Regions from separate parts of the Ornithinimicrobium cryptoxanthini genome, predicted to be linked through region 2. Evidence: riboswitches for the same ligand, from Rfam matches in the RefSeq annotation. Region 2 holds a riboswitch; the other holds the start of a gene.
The links. Region 2 has a riboswitch for S-adenosylmethionine ahead of NF557_RS15320 (bifunctional o-acetylhomoserine/o-acetylserine sulfhydrylase). Riboswitches for the same ligand answer to the same signal wherever they lie in the genome.
Positions count from the first base shown of each region.

Region 1: linked by a shared signal. The riboswitch ahead of NF557_RS05780 (flavin reductase family protein) and the one ahead of NF557_RS15320 (bifunctional o-acetylhomoserine/o-acetylserine sulfhydrylase) in region 2 are both predicted to bind S-adenosylmethionine.

Region 1 is NZ_CP099490.1:1,228,947-1,239,051, forward strand. Features, by position in the region: gene NF557_RS05770 (AMIN domain-containing protein) at 1-387, shown strand, start outside; gene NF557_RS05775 (S8 family serine peptidase) at 556-4,371, shown strand; SAM riboswitch class I at 4,460-4,552, shown strand; gene NF557_RS05780 (flavin reductase family protein) at 4,886-5,422, shown strand; gene sfnG (dimethylsulfone monooxygenase SfnG) at 5,426-6,616, shown strand; gene NF557_RS05790 (OsmC family protein) at 6,650-7,180, shown strand; gene NF557_RS05795 (SAM-dependent methyltransferase) at 7,298-8,371, opposite strand; gene NF557_RS05800 (ATP-binding protein) at 8,482-10,105, shown strand, end outside.
Region 2 is NZ_CP099490.1:3,327,822-3,337,926, forward strand. Features, by position in the region: gene NF557_RS15275 (hypothetical protein) at 1-628, opposite strand, end outside; gene NF557_RS15280 (Glu/Leu/Phe/Val family dehydrogenase) at 705-1,763, shown strand; gene NF557_RS15285 (nuclear transport factor 2 family protein) at 1,763-2,116, shown strand; gene NF557_RS15290 (YbfB/YjiJ family MFS transporter) at 2,127-3,311, shown strand; gene NF557_RS15295 (LuxR C-terminal-related transcriptional regulator) at 3,864-4,559, opposite strand; gene NF557_RS15300 (ATP-binding protein) at 4,556-5,899, opposite strand; gene NF557_RS15305 (PspC domain-containing protein) at 6,015-7,397, shown strand; gene NF557_RS15310 (hypothetical protein) at 7,394-7,729, shown strand; gene NF557_RS15315 (hypothetical protein) at 7,855-8,121, opposite strand; SAM riboswitch class IV at 8,276-8,396, shown strand; gene NF557_RS15320 (bifunctional o-acetylhomoserine/o-acetylserine sulfhydrylase) at 8,646-9,962, shown strand; gene metX (homoserine O-acetyltransferase MetX) at 9,983-10,105, shown strand, end outside.

The DNA of each region.
Region 1 (10,105 bases), 1.7 Mb from region 2:
CTCGTCATCGACGAGGTGCGACTCGGGCTGCAGGACGACTTTGACCGCGTGGTGCTCGACCTCTCCGGCACGGGAGAGGCCGGGTGGCTCGTGCAGTATGCCGAGGCACCGGCCATGGACGGCAGCGGCTTCCCGGTGGACCTGGCGGGGGACCATGTCCTGCAGGTCGTCGCGCAGGGGATGGCCTATCCGGAGCCGGGCGACACGGCATACGACCCGGGGTTGTTGCTGGTCGACGGCGGCGATCTCCTCCAGGTGACCGAGGTCCTGCGGGGAGCGCCTTTCGAGGGTCAGGTCCAGGTCCTCATCGGCACCCAGGAGCAGGCGCCGTTCCGGGTCTTCCGGCTGGCCGGTCCCGAGCGTCTGGTCATCGACCTCCAGCACTGACGTCATCTGGCACTGACGTCAAATGAAACTGACGTTATCCGGCACTGACTTCATCCTTTGGGCCGACGACAGCGCGGCCCGGTGCGTCCTAGCGTCGTGGGCAGGTGAGGCAGCAGGGGACTCGCCACCACTCAGGACCCGATCCCTGCCACGTGCAGAGGAGACACCATGTCCGAGCGCTACGTCATCACAGCCCGTGACCCGGGAGCCACAGCCGAAGCCGATCTGCCCGACGACGTGCGCGTCGTGGCCGCCCTGGACCGGGGGCAGCTGGTCGACGCCGAGCCGCAGAGCGTCCAGGAGCTGGAGGCGCGCGGCTTCCGGGTCAAGCACCTCCGCGACCCGCACCTGATCCGGTTCTTCTCCTACGAGATCGATGCGGAGCGTGGCACCACTCCCCAGACGCCCCCCGAGTTCCAAGACCAGACCGAGTCGGAGGGGGTGAACCACCTGGTCCTGCTGGCTGGACCGGTCCAGGAGTCCTGGCTCGCGACCCTGGCCGAGCGTGGAGTTCGACTCGTGGAGCCCGTCTCGCCGTTCGCCTACTTCGTGCGGGCGGAGGCGGGAACGGTCGCGGGTCTGTCGGCGCTGCCTTTCGTCGAGTGGACGGGTCCGCTCGAGCCGGCCTACAAGGTCAATCCGGTCCTGCTCGGTCTCGAGGACGAGGCCCCGGGGGTGGGCCCCATCGAGGCCCTGGACGTCGGGGTCCTGGCCGACGGCGACATCGCCGCCGTGACCGCCTTGATCGAGACGGCGGGCGGCACCGTCGAGCAGGTGGGACCGGAGACCTCGGACGCCTATGTCAGCATCCGCGCACAGCTGCCCCGTGAGGCGCTGGCGGCGGTGGCCGCACACCCGGACGTGCGCTGGGTCGACGCCATCCACACGCCGCAGCTCGAGGACGAGCGCGGCGCCCAGATCGTGTTCGAGGACCTCGACGGCGCCGCCGCCCCCAACACCGCGCCCAACGTGGGCTATGCGGCAAACCTGACGGCGCTCGGCGCGGACGGCGCAGGGGTCACCATCGCCATCTGCGACACCGGGGTCAGCACCAACGACCCGGCCACGGTGCACGATGACCTGGCCGGCCGGCTGGCCTTTGCCGTCACCGGCAACGGCGGGACGCCCTCAGGCGGCGACACCAACGGTCACGGCACCCACGTCGCCGGCATCGCCGCCGGCGACGGCGGCTCTGGCGACACCGACCCGCAGGGTTTCCTCCTCGGCATGGGCGTGGCCACCGGAGCCATGGTGGGCAGCGTCGTCGCCAACTCCGGGTGGCAACAGCTGGTGGCCACCTCGGCCCAACAGGGCGCGCAGGTCATGAACAACTCGCTGTCCATGAACGGGCCCACCTACACCGCCGACGACCGCAGAATCGACCTCGGCGTGCGGGACGCCGACCCGGCCGCTGCGGGCATCACTCCGCTGGTCATCGTCTTCTCCGCCGGCAACAGCGGACCAGGCGCGACGACCGTGACGAAGTCGACCAAGAACGCCATGCTGGTGGGCAACGCGCTGAACGCCCGACCCGGTGAGGGCGATCCTGCAGACGACATCCGCGGCCTGCGCACCTCGTCGTCACGTGGAGCTGCGGCCGACGGCCGCACGCTGCCACACGTGACCGCTCCCGGGACCGACATCATCTCGGCCCGCAGCGCCGCGAGCGCACGGGTGGCCTACGAGGACACCGCGGGCACCACGCACGCCGACCACACCAGCATGACCGGCACCTCGATGGCCGCCCCGCACGTCGCGGGCGCATCGGCAGTGCTGATCGACTGGTGGCGCCAGAGCCGTGGGGGAGCGACCCCCAGCCCGGCGCTGCTCAAGGCACTGCTCGTGGCGAGCACCGAGCCTGTGGCCGGCGGCACGGACGGCAATGGTGGCACGATCGCCGCAGGGCCGACCAACGATGCGGGCTGGGGGCGCATCTCCCTGGAGAACGCCCTGCTGCAGGCACCGGCCAGCGACCGCGGCCCCAAGATCTTCGTCGACCAGCGCCAGGCGTTCACCGCGACGGGTCAGGAATACCGCATCCGGGTCGCCGCCGCCGACCCGGCACGTCCGCTGCGCGTGACTCTCACCTGGACCGATGCAGCCGGAGCCGTCGGCGCGAGCCCCGCACTGGTCAACGACCTTGACCTGGAGGTGCAGCAGGTCGGGGGCAGCCTCTTCCGGGGCAACGTCTTCACGGGTGCCTGGTCGAACACCGGCGGGACGGCCGACTCGCTCAACAACACCGAGGGCGTCGCCATCCAGAACCCCGCCGGGGTCTATGAGATCTCCGTCGTGGCAGCCAACGTCAGCGCCTCCGCCCGCACCGACATCGCCACCCCGTGGCAGGACTTCGCGCTGGTCATCGACAACGCCGAGGTGCCCGCCGCCGATCCGGTCAGCGTGGTGACCGTCCTCGACCGGTCAGGGTCGATGCAGACCCTCGGCTATGTCGATGTCACGCGCCAGACCTCCCGCCAGTTCATCGACCTCCTCTCGGTCGACGACTCGGTGGGCGTGGTCAGCTTCGGGGACACGGGCCGCGAGGAGTTCCCCGGGACAGGCACTCCACAGGCGATCACGGGACAGCCGACGCGCGATGACGCGATCGCCTCCGTGGACGCGATCGGCTTTGGCGGCTGCACCTTTATGGGCGCCGGCATCGAGCGGGGAGGCGCGATGCTCGGTGCGGCGGGCAGCCGTCGCGCCCTCGTGCTGCTCTCCGATGGATATGACAACAAGGGCTGCGACCCCGGCAACGCGGCCAAGCCGAGCGCGCTCGACGCGGCAGCGGCCCTCCCCGCGAGCCTGCCGATCTATTCGTGCGCGATGGGGCCGGCCTCGGACCAGGTCCTGCTCGCCCAGCTCGCCGAGAACACGGACGGGCGCTACTACTTCATGCCCACCATCGACGACCTCTTCGAGATCTACAACTACATCCGCGGGCAGGTGACCGGTGACGGGATCATCGTCAACGAGTCGTCGGTCGCCTCGCGCTCCGAGGTGTCCGGCTGGGTCGACGGCTGCGCGGCATCGGTGCTCTTCACGGTCGCGTGGCACGACCAGGGGTTGCACTACGTGTCGCGTGAGGCCAGGAAGAACCACGAGATCTCGGTGCGTCTGCGCACGCCGGGCGGGCGCTGGCTGTCGTTCTCCTCAGCGGAGTTCGCCCGCACCGTCGGTGCCGGCTATGTCAGCTTCGCGCTGCAGGAGCCCGAGGCCGGCCAGTGGACCGTGGAGGTCTCGACCCGCCGACGCCAGCACACGGCATACACCGTCGGTGGGTTTGTCCGCAGCCCGCTGCGCCTCGAGGTGGACGCACCGCACTTCGTCGGTGTCGGCCAGCCGATCGGTGTGCGGGCGGTCGTGCGGGACGGCAAGGAGCCACTGTCGGGCGTCAAGGTGCGCACCACGGTGACCCCGCCGCCGCCCTACAAGGTCCTGCTCGACAAGTTCGCCAGGCAGCTGCGCGCGGTGCGCCTGCCTGACGTCGTCGACGGCAGACCCCACCGGCTGCGTGACGACCTGACGCGGCTCTCACTGCTGCGCGACGAGCTCCTGGCCAAGAAGGGCGAGGACATCCTTGCCTCGTCCCAGGTGTCTGTGCCGATGGACGCATCGGGTCGACTCGGGGCGCGCGAACTGGTGGGTCCGCTCGACCCGCGGGCTCGGATCACGTTCCCGGGTGACGACCTGAGGGCGTTCAACCGAAACGTGCACCACGTGGTGGCGGCACCGGGGCTCTCGACCGGCCCGCTGGTCGTCACGCCGGCGGTCGGCCCGCGGCTGCGCGATCTCGGGTGGCTGCTGGACCCCCGGGTGGTGGCCCGCCCGCGCCTCGACGGTGGCTCGACCGGGCGCTTCGGGGACACGAAGCAGTCCGGCAGCTACACGGTGCAGGTCACCGCGGCCGGCTTCAGCCCGGCGTGCGGCACCCGCTTTGTCCGCAAGGACCTGGTGAGCGTGGTCGTCGGCAAGCGCGGCTGACCGCTGGCGCGCATCGGCAGGGTGAAGGAAATTCGCTGACGAGGCGTGGCGTCTTGACAGGGCCGAAGATCCTGTGATTGGGTGTGGCCACCCATCCAGAGCGGCCGAGAGATCTGGCTCGTTGACGCCGCAGCAACCATCCTTGTGAGAGGACAGGTGCTCACGCCAGGATCGATGGAGGAACCGTGCACCAGCACACGACCGAGCACCACCCGCACCTGCGCCGGGCAGTCGACCTGATGCGCCGGGCGGTCAGCGCCTGTTGATCCCAGCGCTGTCCGCCGCCCTGCTTCACCACGCCGTCTCCCGCTGAGCCGCGCCGACCGCCGGCCCGGCTGACCGCGCCAGGGCACCACGCCGTCGGCACCACGCCGTCGGCACCACGCCGTCCGGCCGAACTGCCTGCGCCGTGGGGCCGAACTGCCCCGCGCCACCCCCCGCATTCTCGCGGCGCGCCCCATGGGCCGTGCCTGCTTAGCCTGCCGACGACCGCCGTCGGTGACAGGAGAACCTGATGTCCGCCATACCTCTCACCCGGGTCCGTCCGGACCCGACCACGACCGATCTGCGAGCCGCCTTCGGGCGGGCCGCCTCCAGCGCCTGGGTGATCACCGGCTCCGGTGAGCGAGGGCCGGTCGGCTTCACCGCGATCTCGATCGTCTCGGTGTCCCTCGCCCCGCCGCTGGTGTCCTTCAACATCTCCAAGAGCTCTTCCTCGCTCGTCACGATTGCGCACACCGGTCGTGCGGCGCTGCACCTGCTCGGGGAGGACCAGCTGCCGCTGGCCGAGCGCTTCGCCCACGACCGGGCCAAGCGCTTCGTCGACGACGACGTCTGGCACTTCGACGACCACGGGCTGCCCGCGATCCGGGGCGTCGCCAGCCGGCTGGTCACCCGCATCCACGACCTCGTCGACGCCGGTGACAGCTTCGTCGCGATCGCCCGCGTCGAGCACGCCACGACCTCCACCCGGCGGCCCCTGGTGCACCACGCCGGGAGCTATGCCGCGCTCAGCCCGCAGACCCCACTGACTGCCCCGAACGGAGCCTGACCCATGACCGACACCCCCAACACCACTGCCACAAACGCCCCGACCACCTCGGCGAGCGCGACCCCGCTGGGAGCCCCCGGCAGCGACCCGCTGTCCTTCGCCTACTGGGTGCCCAACGTCAGCGGCGGCCTGGTCGTCTCCAACATCGACCAGCGCACCGACCACACGCCGGACTACAACCGCGAGGTCGCGCGCACCGCCGAGCGGGTGGGGTTCGACTATGCGTTGACGCAGGTGCGCTACCTGGCGTCCTACGGTGCGGACGCCCAGCACGAGTCGGTCTCCTTCTCGCTCGGGCTGCTCGCCGCCACCGAGCGGCTCAAGGTCATCGCGGCGGTCCACCCAGGCCAGTGGCCGCCGACCGTGCTGGCCAAGCTCGCGGCGACGGCGCAGGAGCTGCACGACAACCGGTTCTGCCTCAACGTCGTCTCCGGCTGGTTCAAGCGGGAGTACACCGACCTCGGCCTGCCGTGGCTGGACCACGAGGAGCGCTATCGTCGCGCTGAGGAGTTCATCGAGGTGCTGCGCGGCCTGTGGACGCAGGACGGGTTCACCTTCCGCGGCGACTTCTATCGCACCCGTGACGTCACCTTCCGGCCGACTCCGCGCCAGCAGCCGGAGGTCTTCCAGGGCGGCAACTCGACGTCGGCCCGCGCGATGGCCGGGCGGTTGTCAGACTGGTATTTCATGAACGGCAACACCGTCGACGGCGTGGCCGAGCAGGTCCGCGATGTGGGTGCCCAGGCGGCTGCCAATGGACGCCGGGTCCGCTTCGGGCTCAACGGTTTTGCGGTCGTGCGTGACACGGAGGCTGAGGCCCGCGACGTCGTCGAGGAGATCATCGCCAAGGCCGACGCGGACAAGGTCAACGACTTCGGCAACGCCGTCAAGCAGGCCGGTGCCGCCACCTCCGACAAGAAGGGGATGTGGGCCGACAGCCAGTTCCGGGACCTCGTGCAATACAACGACGGCTTCCGCACCGGGCTGATCGGCACGCCGGACCAGGTGGCGCAGCGGATCGTGGACTACAAGCTGGTCGGCGTCGACCTGCTCCTGCTCGGCTTCCTGCACGTCCAGGAGGATGTCGAGCGGTTCGGCACCGAGGTGATCCCGCGGGTGCGCCGCCTCGAGGCCGAGCTTGGCCTGCGGCCGAGGGAGTATGCCGAGCCGCACCTGCTCGAGCCGGTGGGCTGACTGGTGGCGACGGTGGGTGTGGCTGGAGTGGGTGTGGCTGGAGCGGGTGCCGCCGGAGCGGGTGCTGCCGCGGCCCTGCGCGAGCGGCAGCGGCCCCTCAAGAAGGGCTATCAGGACGAGCCCGCGTCGGCACTGGTGCCCAGCACCGCGACGGCGACGGTCGACCAGGCGGGGCTCACCGCCACCGTCTCGACCTGGGCCGGTGACGTCGTGGCGGGACTGCACCCTGCGGCCGGTGGCGATGGGACGCAGGCCTGTTCTGGCGACATACTCCTGCAGTCGCTCGTCGCCTGCGCGGGGGTGACGCTCTCGTCGGTCGCGACCGCGCTGGGTGTCGAGCTGCGCTCGGCCTCGGTCACCGCCAACGGCACGTGGGACGCCCGTGGCACGCTCGGCGTCGACCGGGAGGCTCCCGTCGGCCTGACCGCGATCGAGCTGGTGTTTGACCTGGACACGGACGCCGAGGAGTCGAAGGTGGCACGCCTGCTGGAGCTGACCGAGCGCTACTGCGTCGTGGCGCAGACGCTTGCCGACCCGCCCGAGGTGACCTTCCGGCATACCTGATCGGCGCGCGCCGACCCGAGTCCGGTCTCCTCATCAACCTGGGCACCGTTGCGGCACCTGTGCGATAGCTATATCTGTCGCACAGGCGCCGTAGGCGTGCCCAGGTTGGGGGAGTGATCAGGGGCGAGCCTCGATGACCATGTTGAAGTCGTTCTCGGCGGCCCGGCGGATGCTGCGATAGCCCGCCTCGGTCAGCACCTCGCGCAACCTGGCCTCCCCTGCCTGCGCCCCGAGCGCCAGCCCCACCGGCTGCGACAGTGAGTTGGGTGTGCACATGAAGGTCGAGGCCGCGAAACCCAGCGCAGCCATCGGGATCGTGACCAGGGTCGTGGCCAGGTCGTCGGCGGCCAGGGGCTCCACCAGCACCAGGGTGCCGTCGTCGGCGAGGGAGCGTCGTGCGTGTGAGGCCGCGCCGACGGGGTCGCCGAGGTCGTGGAAGGCGTCGAAGAAGGTGATGACGTCGACGTCGCGGTCCTGATAGCCCTGGCAGAAGTCGACCGCGAACCGCACCCGGTCCGAGACCCCGGCCTCCGCAGCCCGCTCGGTCGCTGTCTCGATCGACTCGGGGTGCACGTCGTAGCCGACGAACTGCGAGGCGGGATAGGCCTGCGCCAGCAGGAGCAGCGGTGCCCCGCGGCCGCACCCGATGTCGAGGACCTTGGCCCCGGAGCGCAGCTTCTCGTCAACCCCGTCGAGAGCCGGAACCCACTCGGCGAGCAGGGAGTTGCGATAGCCGACCCGGAAGAACCGCTCCGTCGACTCGAAGGTGGCTGGATCCTGCTCCGCCCAGGGGATGCCGGCTCCGGTGCGGAACGCCTCGACCAGCTGATCGGTGCGGCGGTGCATCCCGCTGATCAGCGGGGCGGCCCCGATCATGGCGGCGGGCGAGTCGTCTGAGGCGAGCACGGCGGCGTGCTCCGGCGGCAGGGTGAAGGTCCCGGCCTCCGGGTCATAGGTGACGATGCCTACGGCCGCCTGTTGCGAGAGCCACTCGCGCACATAGCGTTCGGCGGTGCCGGTCTCTGCGGCGAGCTGCGCCGGGGTGAGTGGTCCGCCAACTGCCATGGCGGCATACAGGCCGGTGCGGTCGCCGACCACCATCATCGCGGTGGTGGCGCCGCCGGCGAGCATGCCGCCGATCTGCTGGGCAAAGGCTCCGACCTTGTCCATGTTGAGCGTTGGTGCAGTCATGATTCCTCCTGGTTGACCGTGGAGTGCCAGCGTGCGCGCCGAGGGATTCACCAGGGATTCACGGGGGAGCTCACGGGCGCGGCACGCCGCACTCAGGCATAGTTGAGGCAATGCCTGACCTGAGACTCGGCGTGCTCGGAGCGCTGGAGGTCCACGTCGACGGTCAGCTGCGGGAGATCCCCGCGGGCCGTCAACGGGCGGTGCTGTCCTGCCTGCTCGCCCACGACGGCCACCCGGTGTCGGCGGACGCATTGATCGAGGCGGCGTGGGGTGCTGAGCTGCCGGACAACCCGCCCAAGGCGCTGCGCACCGTGCTCTCGCGGCTTCGCTCCCACCTGGGGCGCGACGCGATCGAGCTGGGTCCGGCGGGCTACCGGCTGACGGTCGACGCCGTCGATGCCGACGAGTTCGTGGAGCTGCTCGAGCGGGCCGGGTCGCTGGATGCGGCCCAGGCGGGTGGCCTGCTCGGGCGGGCGCTGGCACTGTGGCGCGGGCCGGCGTTCGGGGAGTATGCCGAGGCGCCCTGTGCCAGGCCGCTCGCCCAGCACCTGGAGCAGCTGCGGATGGACGCGATTGAGGCCCACGCGTCAGCGCAGCTCCAGACCGGTGAGCCGGGCGCGGCCGTGGCGGGTCTGGAGCTGCTGCTGGCCGACCAGCCGTTCCGCGAGCACGCGGTGGAGCTGCTGGCGACGGCGCTCTATCACGCGGGCCGGCAGACCGAGGCGCTGCAACGGCTGCGGGACTATCGAGCGGTGCTCGCGGCAGAGCTGGGCCTTGATCCGGCGCCGGACCTGGCCGCGCTGGAGGGACGCATCCTCGGCCACACGCTGCCACCCGCGGGCGCCATGGGCTCGGGGGAGTCGCCGGGGTCAGGCGGGTTGGGACTGCCGCACTGGTTGGACACCTCGACGGCGTTCATCGGACGCGAGGACGAGCTGGCCGACCTGGTCGCTGCGGTCGCGCGGAATCAGGTGACCGTGGTGACGGGCCCCGGCGGTGTCGGCAAGTCCCGCCTCGTGGCCGAGGCGCTCAGCGCATTGCAGGCCGAGGTCGGTGGGCCGATCTCGGTGACCGAGCTGGCAACGGTCAGATCCGGTGGTGCCGCCGCAGCGGTGGCCGACACGCTCGGACTGCGGCCCGACGCGGCCTCGGTGACGGACGACCTGGTCGAGTTCCTCACCGCCGTGCCCCACCTGCTGGTCCTCGACAACTGCGAGCACCTGCTCGACGAGGTCGGGCCCATCGTCACGACGGTCACCCGGCGGTGCCGGGACGTGCGTGTGCTGGCCACGAGCCGACGACGACTCGGCGTGGGCGCGGAGCTGCAGGTCCCGCTCGGGCCGCTGCGGCTGCCCGAGCAGGGAGCCACCACCGGGGTGCAGGGATCGGCCGCGTCAGTGCGTCTGTTTGGTGACCGCGTCCGGCGGCTGCGCCCGTCGTTTGCGCTGACTGCTGACAACACTGCAGAGGTCGTGGAGCTCTGTCGGCGTTGTGACGGACTCCCGCTGGCACTGGAGCTTGCGGCCTCCCGCACCGCGACGTCCGGCACCGCCGAGGTCCTGGACCGGCTCGGGGCCGACCTCGCCCAGGATGAGCCGGGCGGCCTTGGTGCCGTGGTCGCCTGGTCCGCCCGGCTCCTCGAGCCTGAGCAGCGCGAACTCCTCGACTGTCTCTCGGTCTTTGCCGCCGACTTCTCGGGGGAGTCGGTCCGGGGGGTGGTGGTGCACCTGGACT
Region 2 (10,105 bases):
CCTCGGCGCCGGCGCCCTGCAGCACCGTGGAGGTTGCCCGGTCGAGCGTCGCCTCCGCCAGCCCGGGCGCGTCGTCGTCGATGGCTGCCTGCACGAGGTCGAGGTCCAGGTCGGGCCGCAGCGCGAGCAGGAGGCCACTGCCGTCCGGCCCGGTCCACCGCACCTCTGCGTCCACGTCGTCCTGGGTGAAGTCATAGGTCAGGTCATAGCGGCTGTTCTCCTCCCGCAGCAGCCCGTCGGTGAGCAGCACGCTCGACGCCTCGGCCGCGCGCCAGAACTCGAGCCGGTCGGTCATCAAGTCCTCTGACGTCAGGTCGGGCACGCCGAGTCGCGCCCGGATGGCGTCATAGTCGGTGACGGTCAGGTGGGTCGCCTCAGCAGGCGTGGCCAGCAGTGCCAGGCCGTATGCCGACACTCCAGCCGCGGCCGGACCGTCCGGCGGCGACGTGGTCACGACGGTGTTGTCGGCAGCCGCGCCGTCCACCGTGGCACCGTCGGAGGTCGTCTTGTCAGCAGCGCCGGACGTCGCCGCGCCGGTGCTCTCGGCCGGACCTGGGTCCTCCTCGACGGCACACCCGGCAATGACGAGCAGCAGCGGGGCGACGACAGCGAACGCGGACCGGACCATGCCCCGATCCTCGCACCAGAGCGCCGGGGACCGGACCCGGTGGCCGGGCCGTGGAGCGTTGTGGTGGACTGCCATCATGAGCAACAACGACACTGGGAGCAGCGTGGCTCCCAACTTCTTCGCCTCCGAACAGGTCATCACCTGCCACGACGAGGCGACCGGCCTGCGCGCCGTCATCGCCATCGACAACACCACGCTGGGTCCCGGCTTCGGCGGCACCCGCTGGCGCCCCTATGCCTCCCCCGAGGCGGCCGTCATCGAGGCGCAGCGGCTGGCCGCGGCGATGACGCTCAAGCACGCCCTGGCGGACCTGCCTTATGGCGGTGCCAAGTCGGTCATCCTCGCGGACTCCCCCACGGCGCTCGACGGTGACGAGCGTCGGTCGGCCCTGCTGGCCTTCGGCGAGTTCGTCGCCCGGACGAACGGCGCCTACATCCCCGGCGTCGACATGGGCACCACACCGGGCGACATGCGGGTCATCGAGGAGCGCGGCGGTCGGGCGTTCTGCGACGAGGTGGACCCGGGGCCCTACACCGCGCGAGGGGTCTATGCCGCGATGCGCGCCGGGGTGCGGCACGCGCTCCACCGGGACATGAAGGGTGTCCGCGTCGTAGTCCAGGGCACCGGTCAGGTCGGGGCCAACCTGGCCAGGTTCGCCGCCGCGGACGGGGCGATCGTCTCGGTCGCCGACATCGACGGTGACCGTGCGCAGGCACTGGCCGACGAGCTGGGCGCGACCGTGATCGACCCCGACGATGCGCCGTATGCCGAGTGCGACGTCTTCGCCCCGTGTGCTGTCGCGCGGGTGCTCACCACCGACAACGCCAGCCGGGTCCGTGCCCGCGTCGTCGCCGGAGCAGCCAACGACACGCTCGACTCCGCCGAGGCAGGCGAGGCGCTGCGCGCGGCCGGGATCACCGTCGTGCCGGACTTTGTCGCCAACGCGGGTGGCGTCATACAGGTGCATGCCGGGGTGGTCGGTTGGGACGAGGACACCCTCACGGCCGCGCTCGAGCGGATCGGCGACCGCGTGCAGGACATCCTGGCGGAGGCCGACAGGCGTGGCATCACGCCCGAACAGGCCGCCCGCGACCGGGCAGCCGAGCGGTTGGCCGGCGCCACGAACGGCCAGTGATGGACCTGGTCGAGGTCACGCACCGCTACTATCGGGCGGTCGACGCCGGCGATGTCCAGGGCGTCCTCGACTGGTTCGCCGACGACTGCGTCTATCACCGGCCGGGCTATGGACCGATGCACGGCCAGCCGGCGATCGCCGCCTTCTATGGGGGTGAGCGGGTCATCGAGTCGGGCAGCCACCAGCTCGACCAGCTCCTCGTCGACGGGGCCTCGGTGTCCGTGCGCGGTGTCTTCACCGGGCGGCTGAAGGACGGCTCCCAGGTGCAGGTCGGCTTTGCGGACTTCATCGACTACGACGGGGACGGTCGGGCACGGCAGCGGCGGAGCTACTTCGACACCCCGACTGTCTGAGCCGGGATCCGTGGAGTCGGATGCGTCGGACGGTCACGGCCGGCTGCTGCTCGCCCTCGGGCTGGCCGCTGGGCCGCTCGTCGCGCTCGGCCTGGCCCGGTTTGCCTACGCGCTGCTGCTGCCAGCGATGAGCGAGGACCTCGGCTGGTCCTACTCCGCGGCGGGCGCGCTGAACACGACCAACGCCGCCGGCTATCTGGTCGGCGCGCTCGTAGCCACGCCGCTGGCCCGGTCGATCGGGTCCCGGCGGGCCTTCCTGGCCGGCACTGCGGTCACCACCCTGGCGATCGGCCTCACCGCTGTGACCAGCCAGTATGCCGTGCTCCTCACCATCCGTTTCGTCGCCGGGCTGGGTGGCGCCCTGGCCTTCGTGATCGGCGCCGCGCTGGTGGCCGAGGCGAGCCACCGCGGGTCGCGCGGCCGAGCGGCGATGCTGCTCGGGGTCTATTTCGGCGGTGCTGGCGCGGGCATCGTGGCGGCGGGGCTGCTGGTCCCGTGGATCCTCGACCGCACGGCCGGTGCGGGCTGGCGACAGGGCTGGCTCGCGCTGGGGGCCGTCGCCGCGGTGGCCACGGTGGCCGCCGTCCTCGCAGCCCGACGGGTCGGTGACCCCGCCCCGCCGGAACAGCACGCCCGCAGCTGGGACCGCCGACTGATCGGCTGGCCGGTGCTCGCGTACACCTGCTTCGGCCTGGGCTACATCGCCTATCTGACCTTCATCAGTGCCTATCTGACCGAGCACGGCATGAGCGGTCCGGTAATCGCCGGGTTCTGGGCGGTCCTCGGGACGGCCGCAGCGGTCTCGGGACTGGCCTGGGGGCCGGTCCTGGGGCGGCTCGGCGGCTCCCGCGGCATGGTCGTCGTGATGACGGTCCTGGCCGTCGGGACCGTGCTGCCCGTGCTGCTGGACGGAGCGGTGGCGGCCTATCTGTCGGGAGCCATCGTCGGCGGGAGTTTCCTCGCGGTGGTGACGGCCGTGAGCATCTCGGTGCGCGAGACCCTGCCGCAGGCGCACTGGACCGCCGGCATCGCCTTTGCCACGATCGCCTTCGGTCTCGGCCAGACGGTCGGGCCGACCCTGACCGGCTGGGTCTCCGATGCGACGGCGGACCTGGGCACCGGCCTCCTGCTGTCCGGCGCGATCCTGGTCGTCGGCGCGGCCCTGGCGCTGCTGCAGCGACCACCTGCCCGCTAGCCGCGTCTGGACCTCGCTCACCTCCGCCCCGCACGCGCCGTTCGACCCCCCGTTTCAACCGCCACCGTTTCGACCGCCCTATTGCTTGCCATGGCCGACAAACAGGAGGTCCATCTCGGCTCGTGAGGCTTGCACGCAGCCGACACACCGCAGCCAGCCCGCCTCCGCCGTTTCGACAAAACACCGTTTCGACCGCCCTATTGCTTGCCATGGCCGACAAACAGGAGGTCGGTCTCCGCTCGCGGGGCTCGCACGCCGCCAGCCCACCGCAGCCAGCTCAACCGCCACCGTTTCGACAAAACACCGTTTCGACCGCCCTAATGCTTGCCATGGCCGACAAACGGGAGGTCCATCTCAGCTCGTGAGGCTTGCAAGCAGCCGACACACCGCAGCCAGCTCAACCGCCACCGTTTCGACCTCCCTAATGCTTGCCATGGCAGCCAAACGGATGGTCAGTTTCGGCTCGTGGGACTCGCGCGCAGCCGCCCCCGTCCGAGCCACCCCACAAATGCGCAGCCGCCCCGGTCCGAACTACCCCCAAAATGCGCAGGATCACAGCAGGCGGCGCCCCATCGCCCAGGCCGTGAGCTCGTGGCGCGAGGAGAGCTGGAGCTTGCGCAGCACAGAGGAGACGTGTGTCTCCACGGTCTTGACCGAGATGAACAGCTCCTTGGCCACCTCCTTGTACTGATAGCCACGCGCGATCAAGCGCATCACCTCACGCTCGCGCGCGCTGAGCCGGTCCAGCTCCTCGTCCACCTCGGCGATCTCCCCGGCTGCGGCGCCAAACGCATCGAGCACGAACCCGGCGAGTCTTGGGCTGAACACGGCGTCGCCGTCAGCCACGCGCACGATGGCGCCACCCAGCTCAGGGCCGCTGATCGTCTTGGTGACATAGCCGCGAGCACCCGCCCGGATCACCGCGATCACATCCTCGGCCGCATCGGAGACGGACAGCGCGAGGAAGCGGACGGGCGCACCGGACTCGGTCGTCACCCCGGCACAGCCGGTGATCACGTCGCTGCCGCCTCGACCGTTGCCGCCGGGCAGGTGCACGTCGAGCAGGACCACGTCCGGGCGCTGCTCGCGGATGACGGTCACGGCCGCATCGACGGTCCCCGCCTCGCCCACGATCTCGAGCCGGTCGCCGGAGACCTCGTCCAGCTCGGCGCGCACGCCGGAGCGAAACATCCGGTGGTCGTCGACCAGGACCAGGCGGATGGGGGTGGCGGTGCTCTGACCGGTCATGACTCGGCTCCTCGTGACTCGGTGGACTGTTCGGGCGGTCTCTGTGGGAACTCCTGCGGAGACTGCTCGGGGGACAGCGGCAGCTCGCGGGGCAACGGCAGCTCGAGGCTGACCTCGGTCCCCTGCTCGAGCCGACGCACTCGTGCCGTGCCGCCGTGGCGCTGCATCCGGCCCATGATCGACTCGCGCACACCGAGCCGGTCTGTCTGGACCTCGTCCAGGTCGAAGCCAGCTCCGTGGTCGCGGACGAAGGCCTCGACCGAGCTGGCGCCGACCTCGACATAGGCCGACACCGGCGGGGCTCCGTGCCGCACCGCGTTGACCATGGCCTCCCGCAGCGCGTTGACCAGCGCCTGGCCGTCCGCATCCAGCGGGCGGTCGCCGGTCACGATCACCTCGACCGGCACGCCGTGCAGGTCCTCGACCTCGTGCCCCACAGCAGCGACTGCCCCGGCAAGGGTGGCCGCCTGACCGACGGGTCCGGCATACAGCCAGCTGCGCAGCTCCCGCTCCTGGGCCCGGGCGAGCCGGGAGACCTGCACCGGGTCGTCCGCCCGACGCTGGATCAGGGCCAGTGTCTGCAGCACCGAGTCGTGCAGGTGCGCAGCGATGTCCGCGCGTTCGGTCTCGCGCACGCGAGCGGACTGCTCCTCACGCAGCTCGCGCCACAGACGCGTCAGATAGGGCGCTGCCAGCAGCCCCACACCGACCACCGCCAGCACCACCGCCACGCCGACGTCGCGCAGGTCAGCCAGGCTGCTCCCCTGCGCGCCCAGTGCCACCAGACCAGCGACGGCCAAGCCAATGCCGACCACCAACCTGCCGAGCGCCTGCTGCCGGGTGGCTCCGTGGTGGGCCAGGAGCCGGTCGCGCCCGCCGGTGTCCAGCTGGGACCAGACAAAGACCGCGCCCGTAGTCAGCACCAGCACCGGGATCGTGATGTCCAGGCGCAGGTTGAGGCCCTGCGCCTGCACGAGAGCCAGGCCGCCGAGCAGGATCGCCAGGCCGCCCGCCAGGATCAGCAGCGTGCCGGGATCCGGCGGGAGCAGCCGGCCGCGCGGACGTCCGGACTCGGCTGGCCCCACCCCGCCACCGCTCGCAGGCAGGCCGTCGGCGGGGATCGTCGCCCACAGGAACGCATAGACCAGGGCACCGACGCCACCGACAGCGGTCAGGCCGATGAAACCGACCCGCAGCGCCAACGGGTGCAGCCCCAGGTGGTCCGCCAGGCCACGGCATACGCCCGCCACCACCCGGCCGTCAGCCACTCGTCGCAACGGGGGCCGCTGCCGGTGCGGGGCACTCCCCGTCGGTTGACGTGGCACGCGTGGACTGGTCACTCCCACATCCTCCCCCACGACCGCGCCGCGAACCCCGTCACTCGGGGTGCTCTCAGGGTCCAGTCAGGGTCGACCCTCATAGCGGCAGAGGCGGGTTGGGCGGGACAGTTGAGTCATGACACAGACACCACCCCACGGGGGAAAGTATGGCGGGCACCCCGGCTCGCAGGGCGCGGACAACTTCTTCGCCGGGCTGCGTCGCGTGGACCTGCGCCGCTCCGACGACAACTGGATCGCAGGTGTGTGCTCCGGCCTCGCCGAGCGCCTCGGGGTCGACGCGCTGGTGATCCGCGCGCTCTTCGTGCTGCTGAGCCTGGGCATGGGAGTGGGGGTCCTGATCTATCTGGTGGCCTGGCTGCTCATCCCGAACCAGCAGGAGGAGACTCACATCGAGGCAGGCCTGCGCGACGGACGCGCCGAGTCGATCGTCCTGCTGGTCGTCGCAGTGCTGGCCATGTTCGGCTCCTTCGGGTGGTTCGGCGGGGGCTGGCTGTGGGACCGCGGAGGCACGTTCGGCTGGGGACTGGTCAGCCTCGTGATCTTGGGTCTGGGCGCCTGGTGGCTCTGGAGCGAGTGGTCCAAGCGTGAGCAGCCGGGCTTCTATGGCCAGCGCTTCGCGATGGAGACACAGTCGCAGCACCCGGCACCGCCGTTTGCCGGTGCCACCCAGGCCCCGGGTGACAGTGCCGGCGCAGGTGAGGCTGCCAGCGCGGGCGACGGTTTCGCGGGCACCCCGGCAGCGGCCACCAGCGGCGGGGCCACCGCCTGGGCCGGGCACGGCGGGGTCGCGCCCCTGGGCAGCCCCTCAGAAGGCGGCACCTGGCACCGGCGGGAGCAGGCCCCCAAGCCGCCGCCTGCGCCGCGGCGCCCGAGCCGTCGCTCGGCCGGCGTCGCCGGCACCCTGCTCGGCATGGGCCTGGCGCTGACGGCGGGCGGCGGGTTGGCGTGGGCCGCCGCTGAGTACTCCTGGTCGGTCAACCCCGTCGTGATCGGTCTGGTCGGCGCCCTCGGCGCACTCGGCCTGGTGGTGCTGATCCTCGGGCTGGTGGGCCGGACCTCCGGGTTCCCCGGGTTCCTGGCGGTGGTGGCCCTGCTGGCGACGGCGGGAGCACTCCCGATCGGCGAGCAGTTCGTCGTCTCGGGACGGGTCGGTGACGCCACGTGGAACCTCGGTCCGTCGTCCGACGACCCCGGTCCCTACCGGGTCGGCGCCGGGACCGGCACCCTCGACCTGCGCCGGGTCAGCGCTGAGGAGTTCACCGAGCCGATCGAGGCCAGCGTCTCCTTCGGCAACCTCACGATCCTGGTGCCGGAAGACGTCACGGTGCGGATCGAGGCCGGCGTCGGCATGGGCAGCGTCGTCCCCGGCGACGGCAGACCCGAGTTCGGTGGAATCAATGTCAATGAAGCGATCGTGGTCGGCGACGGCCCGGTCGAGCTAGAGGTCGAGGCCCGCGTGGGCTTCGGTCAGATCCTGGTGGAAGGCGACGGGCGATGAGCAGCAACTGGCACGAGAACAGCTGGACGGACACCACTGAGACAGGGCTTGGCCCAGAACTGGATGACCAGACCACGGGTCTGCACACCAGCCAGGAGCCGACACCAAAGCAGCTCTCCCGGCCCACCGGACCGTCCTGGGGCACGGTTGCCCTCGGGCTGGTGTGCCTGGCGATCGCCGGAGGCGCACTGTTCGTCGAGCTGACCGACGTGGTGCTGGACTGGAGCAACGTCGGTCCGCTGACCCTGGTCGCCCTGGGCGTCCTGCTGGTGCTGGTCGGCCTGGCCGCCCTCCTGCGCAGGAGCAGTGACGACGAGGACCTCGAACCCTGAGAAAAGATGACCCCCTGAGGTGACGAACTCACCGCTGCCACGGGGACTTGGCAGACGGTTGCCCGACGGCCGGTGACGACGCGAGACGTCGTCACCGGCCGTCATCTCGTGCGTCAGGGCGGACGTCAGCCCTGCGACCCGCCTGCCTGCCGGGCCCTGCGGGCATAGCGGTCCGCCTCTCCCAGCCGGACCACCCCGATCATGCTCCAGACCAGCGCGACGACCGCCCACACGATCGCCATCCCCATGCTCTCCCGCGCGACATAGCTGATCAGCATCACGAGAGCGAACGACACCGCGAGCGCGAAGATGACGACCCGCACCGCCTTGGGCCAGCCGTCGAAGGCGCGGACGAGGTCTGAGCGTCCATCGGGTGCGGGCTCGGTTCCCATGCCCAGACGCTACCCAGTCGGCGCCACCGCAGGCGTTCCACCTCAGAATCCTTGCACCGACCCGATCGGCGATCGCATATTCTTCGTATGTCGTCGCTCACGTGCCCTGTTCACCGAATTGACCTCGGTGATTCGGTCTGCTACAAATACCTCAGGTCAAGAGTCCCAACGCCAAGCCCCGGTTCGTTGGGCGGCAACCCTCCTCTCGCGGTGGGGTGCCCCGGGTGATGACCGGGCGGACGTGGCACCGGAGCCACGATCCGCAAGCGCGGGCCCGTCGACCGGTGGGCCCAGTAACGCACGAAGGAGCGCTGCTGTGACCTGTTGCCGAATGCCCAACCGCTGAGTCCGCCACCTCAGACAGCCACGCCCGCCCCCGGGCCGAGTCTGCGCGACTCAGCCGGCGCGACCCCCTGCGCCCCACCGCCCTGCCCCCGCAGGCGGCGCCGCCCACTGCGCGCCACACCTGCCGCGCCCCCGGCGCACCACCGACAGTCCCATCCCGAAACCTCTTGGAGCACACCATGTCCTGGTCCTTTGCCACCCGCCAGATCCACGCCGGTCAGACCCCGGACGCCGCCACCGGCGCCCGCGCCCTGCCGATCTATCAGACCACCTCGTTCGTCTTCGACAACGCTGATGTTGCCGCCGCCCGGTTCAACCTCGAGGATCTCGGCCCCATCTACACCCGCATCGGCAACCCGACCCAGGAGGTCGTGGAGGCCCGCCTCGCCGACCTCGAGGGCGGCGTCGGCGCGCTGCTGCTGGCCAGCGGTCAGGCGGCGTCGACCTTCTCGATCCTCAACGTCGCGCAGGCCGGCGACCACCTGGTCGCCTCCCCCAGCCTCTACGGCGGCACCCAGAACCTGTTCGCCCAGACCCTGCCGCGCCTCGGCATCGAGGTCACCTTCGTGGAGGACCCGACCGACCCCGAGTCCTGGCGTGCCGCGGCCAACGAGCGCACGAAGGCCTTCTTCGGTGAGAGCATCGCCAACCCCAGCGGCCTGGTGCTGGACATCCGCGCGGTGGCCGACGTGGCGCACGAGGTCGGCGTGCCGCTGATCATCGACAACACCATCGCCACGCCCTACCTCACCCGCCCGATCGAGCACGGCGCCGATGTGGTCGTCCACTCGGCCACCAAGTACCTCGGCGGCCACGGCACCGCCATCGGTGGCGTCGTCGTCGACAGCGGCAACTTTGACTACGCCAAGGACCCCGAGAAGTTCCCGCTGTTCAACACTCCGGACGAGGGCTACCACGGCCTGACCTTCGGCAAGGACCTCGGTGTCGGCAACGAGATCTTCGGCGGGGTGAACCTGTCCTACATCCTGCGCGCACGGGTCACCCTGCTGCGCGACATCGGCGCGGCGATCTCCCCGTTCAACGCCTTCCTCATCGCCCAGGGCATCGAGACCCTGTCGCTGCGGGTCGAGCGGCACGTGGCCAACGCCAAGCAGGTCGCCAACTGGCTGCGCGACCACGAGCAGGTCGAGTCGGTGAGCTATGCAGGACTGCCCGGCCACCCGTCATACGAGTTGGCCCAGAAGTATCTGCCGGAGGGCGCCGGCGCGGTCCTGGCCTTCGAGATCGCCGGGGGCCTCGAGGCCGGCAAGGCCTTCGTCTCCGCGCTCGAGCTGCACTCCAACGTCGCCAACATCGGCGACGTGCGCTCCCTGGTGATCCACCCCGGGTCCACCACCCACCGTCAGCTCAACGAGCAGGCGCTGGCAGCGGCCGGCGTCACCCCCGGCCTGGTGCGCCTGGCCGTCGGACTCGAGCACATCGACGACATCATCGCCGACCTGGAGACCGGTTTCCGGGCCGCGAAGGGTCTCTGACCGGAGCTCTGAGCAGCGCGATGACCACAGACACTGTCCGGCCCGGCAGCCGACGGCACACGCTGCCAGTCGGTGACCTGCCCCTGGAGTCCGGGGAGCACCTGCCCGGCGTGCGAATGGCCTACGAGACGTGGGGACGGCTC